DNA from 2 places in the Vibrio sp. 03_296 genome. Region 2 is predicted to be linked to the other one. Evidence: riboswitches for the same ligand, from Rfam matches in the RefSeq annotation. Region 2 holds a riboswitch; the other holds the start of a gene.
What was found. Region 2 has a riboswitch for thiamine pyrophosphate ahead of thiD (bifunctional hydroxymethylpyrimidine kinase/phosphomethylpyrimidine kinase). Riboswitches for the same ligand answer to the same signal wherever they lie in the genome.

Region 1: another riboswitch for thiamine pyrophosphate. It lies ahead of thiB (thiamine ABC transporter substrate binding subunit); the one in region 2 lies ahead of thiD (bifunctional hydroxymethylpyrimidine kinase/phosphomethylpyrimidine kinase).

What each region holds. Positions count from the first base shown of each region.
Region 1 covers NZ_NPKW01000115.1:3,226-5,410, reverse strand. Annotated here, with positions in the region: gene thiP (thiamine/thiamine pyrophosphate ABC transporter permease ThiP) at 1-43, opposite strand, end outside; gene thiB (thiamine ABC transporter substrate binding subunit) at 53-1,060, opposite strand; TPP riboswitch at 1,127-1,253, opposite strand; gene CIK04_RS13955 (flavin prenyltransferase UbiX) at 1,283-1,927, opposite strand; gene mpl (UDP-N-acetylmuramate:L-alanyl-gamma-D-glutamyl-meso-diaminopimelate ligase) at 1,944-2,185, opposite strand, start outside.
Region 2 covers NZ_NPKW01000091.1:4,815-6,999, forward strand. Annotated here, with positions in the region: gene CIK04_RS11555 (phosphatase PAP2 family protein) at 1-383, opposite strand, end outside; gene thiD (bifunctional hydroxymethylpyrimidine kinase/phosphomethylpyrimidine kinase) at 544-1,383, opposite strand; TPP riboswitch at 1,472-1,570, opposite strand; gene trmY (tRNA (pseudouridine(54)-N(1))-methyltransferase TrmY) at 1,718-2,185, opposite strand, start outside.

The DNA.
Region 1 (2,185 bases), on a different contig from region 2:
TGATCATCGCGACCCCAATGCCCAATTTAGGAACCGAATTCAATGCTACGCCTTAAAACGTCAACGCGCTTTGCCATTCGCGAATCCAAGCTTTACGCTGCTTCGCCACCTCTTCTGCACTGAAACTCAATGCCTTCTCAGGCACCGTTAAACTGCCGTAGCCCTCTGGCAGCGTCACGTTGGTCACTGGGTACATCCAGTTGCCCGTAGGCATTGCCCCTTGGAACTCATCACTTAAAATGAAACGCATAAACTGATCGGCTAACGCTTGATTTGAGCTGCTTTTCACTTTTGCTGCGACTTCCACTTGCATGTAGTGACCTTCGCTAAAATCTGCCGCTGCAAATTGTGCGTCATTTTCAGCAATCAGGTGGTACGCTGGTGAGGTAGTGTAAGAGAGCACCATATCCGATTCCCCTTTGAGGAACATCGAGTACGCTTCCGACCAACCTTTCGTGACCGTCACGGTTTTCTTCGCCAGTTGCTGCCATGCGCCCGTCACGTCATCGCCATACACCGACTTCATCCACAGCATCAAACCTTGACCGGGCGTAGAAGTGCGAGGGTCTTGGTAGATGACTTTCAGATCATCACGTGATTCCACCAGCTCTTTTAAGCTTTTTGGTGGATTCGCCAGTTTGTCTTTGTTGTAAACAAACGCAAAGTAACCGTAGTCGTAAGGAATAAACGTGTCGTCAGCCCAACCATTTGGTAACGAAAGCGCTTGGGTGTTCACTTGATGTGGTGCAAGTAAGCCTGTGGCTTTGGCTTCTGCCATCAAATTATTGTCCAAACCTAAAACAATATCCGCTTTGGTATTACTGCCTTCTAAACGCAAGCGGTTGAGAATCGATACCCCATCGTCCAGCGCGACAAAATTCACATCGCAGCCACACTGCGCTTCAAATGCTTTTTCGACCGTCGGGCCTGGGCCCCAATCGGAGGCAAAAGAATCGTAGGTGTAAATGGTTAAGGTTTTATCCGCCGCAAGTGCAGAAGAAGAGATGCCCATCATTGAAGTGATTGACGCTAGGGCTATCAGGTTTAGAGTGTGTTTCACGGCTCGCTCTCCATTTGACATGAGTTGAGCGGCACAGGCTTGAGGTAGGTGTTAATCGTCCTTACAAATTAATCCCGACTCAATTCCTACGCCAGCATTATCTGGTTCAGGTTTACGGGTCCTAGGCACAGGCCTAATCTCAGCCTCTGTAATGCACCAATGTGCAAACAGATAAGCTCCCCGATGAGTGTTTCGGATTGTAATCGGAATGCCTTCGCTTGGCTATACAGAGTCACCATCATTGCGATGATCGTATCCCCAACGCGGCACCAAAACCTGTTCAATGCCGAGATGATCCAAGATACGCGCGACCATAAAATCAATCAGATCGTCTATCGACTGAGGTTGATGATAGAAACCCGGCGCGGCGGGCATGATAGTGACACCTAACTGCGAAAGCTTGTGCATGTTTTCAAGATGCAAGGTCGAAAAGGGCGTTTCACGCACCACCAAAATCAATTGGCCACGCTCTTTCATCACCACATCAGCGGCACGCTCAATTAAATTGTCTGACATGCCATGAGCAATCGCCGCTACACTCCCTGCCGAGCAAGGGCAAACCACCATCTGCTTCGGTGCGGCCGAGCCAGAAGCCACTGGCGAGAACCAATCGTCTTTACCGCATACCACCAGCTTGTCGGCAGGACAACCCAGATGCTTCACTAGCGCTTGCTGCGCGGCGTCAGGATTGGCTGGCAGTTTGAGACCATGCTCGGTAGCCAACACCACTCTTGCCGCAGAAGAGATCAGCAGGTAGACACGGTAGTCTGCCGCCAGTAATTGCTGTAATAAACGTAGCCCATAAGGCGCGCCAGAGGCGCCAGTAAAGGCTAACGTGATCGATTTTTCTTGGTTTCTCATGCTCATCTAATGTATGTATTTTCTAGCGCGTTGATTTCTCTAAAGCGGTCAGTAATTTACCGTGAATACCCTCAAAACCGCCATTGCTCATGACCAAAATCTGTGTTCCTGCCTCGGCGCGCTGCGCAATGTTCGCCACAAACTGGTCAATGTTATCACTGGTGAATGCGGGTTGCTGACATTGAGCCGCCACGTCCTGCACCGACCAAGCAATTGACTCTGGTTGGTAAAGGAACACTTCATCCGCCTGCTTGAGTGAAGCCG
Region 2 (2,185 bases):
TTGTAGAAGGCTTGTGGTGTATCAACTAAATGTTCTGAAGCCATCCATTCGGTGTAGGGGCGGGGTGACTCTGTGAGTTTCTTTAATCCCGTTTTTCCAGCAAAACTTAAAACCAGCATAAGTGCTAGTACAGCAAATCGACCCACAACAAAATATCGTCCAGAGTGTTTACGTAAAACCAGCAAGCTTAAAGCGACCAGTGTAATAGCAAAGCCTTTACTGCCAGCGGAATCGGTCACTAGGGTAAAAGTGAGACCAAGAAAATCTGGTACAGGAGACCTCAATTCAATACCTGAGGCAAACCAAGTAACTAAAGTCAGCAAAGCTGCGAAACACGAAAGAGCGACTAGTGAGTAACGTTTTGGTGTGAATACTGTTTTCATCGAGAAAGCTTGTGAAGAAAAACCGCCATTATAGGTGAGTGTGCAAGATGAAAGTATCAAGCATCTGTCAATTATTTCGAGATGGGTTCTCAGCTCGGTAGCGCTGTAGGCCATGGGACAGCACTTACTCCCGAGCAAAAGATGACGATGGAGGACTTTTCTAGCGGACGTGCATGTGTCCTGCAAAGAAGTGATTGACGGGGCCATGACCTTGACCAACGGATAGCTCATCGGCATGAGCGATCGCCTGTGATATGTATTGCTTGGCCAAAAAGACAGCCTTGTGTAAGCGATGACCTTGAGCCAAATAAGACGCGATGGCTGAAGATAACGTGCAGCCAGTACCGTGGGTGTTGCGTGTAGAGTGGCGTTTGCTACGGATGAATTCACAAAACTGTGGCGTGATCAAAAGATCGCTACTGTGGGACTCATTATACAAATGCCCGCCTTTTAATAAGATGGCAGGGCAGTTCAGCGCTTTTAAACTTTCGACGCTCGAGATCATCTCATGTTCAGTGTTAGGGATGGGCATTCCGGTGAGCGCCACATATTCAGGGATATTCGGCGTCACGATATCTGCCAGTGGAATCAAGTACTCTTTCAATGCGGCGATCGCATCTGGTTGTAATAACGCCTGGCCGCTGGTGGAGATCATCACGGGGTCGAGTACCACTTTCGCTGGCGAATATTGGCGAATTTTTTCGGCAACCAATCGAATAATATGACGGTCTGCAAGCATACCAATTTTAACCGCTTGAATATTGAGATCGCTGAAAACGGCATCTAGCTGCGCTGCAACAAACTCGGTAGGGATCGGAAATACGGCATTAACGCCCATCGTATTTTGCGCGGTGATGGCAGTGATCACTGAGCTTGCGTAACTGCCCGTGGCTGAAATGGCTTTTATATCGGCTTGTATACCTGCTCCACCCCCACTATCAGAACCGGCAATGGTGAGAACGCATGGAATAAGAGATTGAGTAGTTGAAGTAAGTAGCATCTTGTATCCTAGAACAAGACGTACAGGAACTGTCTATACCAACAATATTACCAACTATATTGGTATACCAACGCATAAAGCAGAAAGCGATATGCGCGTAATAGTTCCCTACGTCAGTATTAACTGAATCAGGTTCAACGGGTCTCGCGTAGCGATCTCAGCCGATAAGGCTCCCCGACTATGTTGGCAAAAATGATATCAGTAATTGAACTCGACGCAAGCGAGTATTCAAGGGAACAAAGACACTTGGAGTGTTATCTACGTCTTGATTGGGATAGAGAACGCCAATGATGAATTTTGAGCAAGAAAAAGGGCTCTAATGAGCCCTTCGCATTTATTCCTGCAGATCCAATTCATTTTGAATCAGAGTGACGCATTGGGAGGCAAACAACATTTTAGGGCCAAGGCTAATGTTTTGCGTTCCGAGACGCTTCAGACTGTTAAAAGTTTTCTTTGGCATCGGAATATGGTCAGTAAGTAAAAAACAAGGATTGGCGGCAAACTTAATGTCGCGAACAAACTCGCCTTTCTTTTCCAACATATATAGCTGATGGTCTTCAGCCAACTGCTGGACCAATCGTTCAAAGCTAATTGTACGAACGGTCACACCTGGTTCGACATTTCTTAATTCTTCTTTGCCCATACCCGTAGAAGCATCAAGCGCACGAACAACAATGTTCAACAAGTTTGCCTCGTGGAAGCCACCCACGTTTGAGACTTCGTTAGAGTGAATGGTAATTGTACGCGAAAAGTCTTTGGTACTCTCTAAAACCAGATGAACGACAACATCTTGTCGATGTGA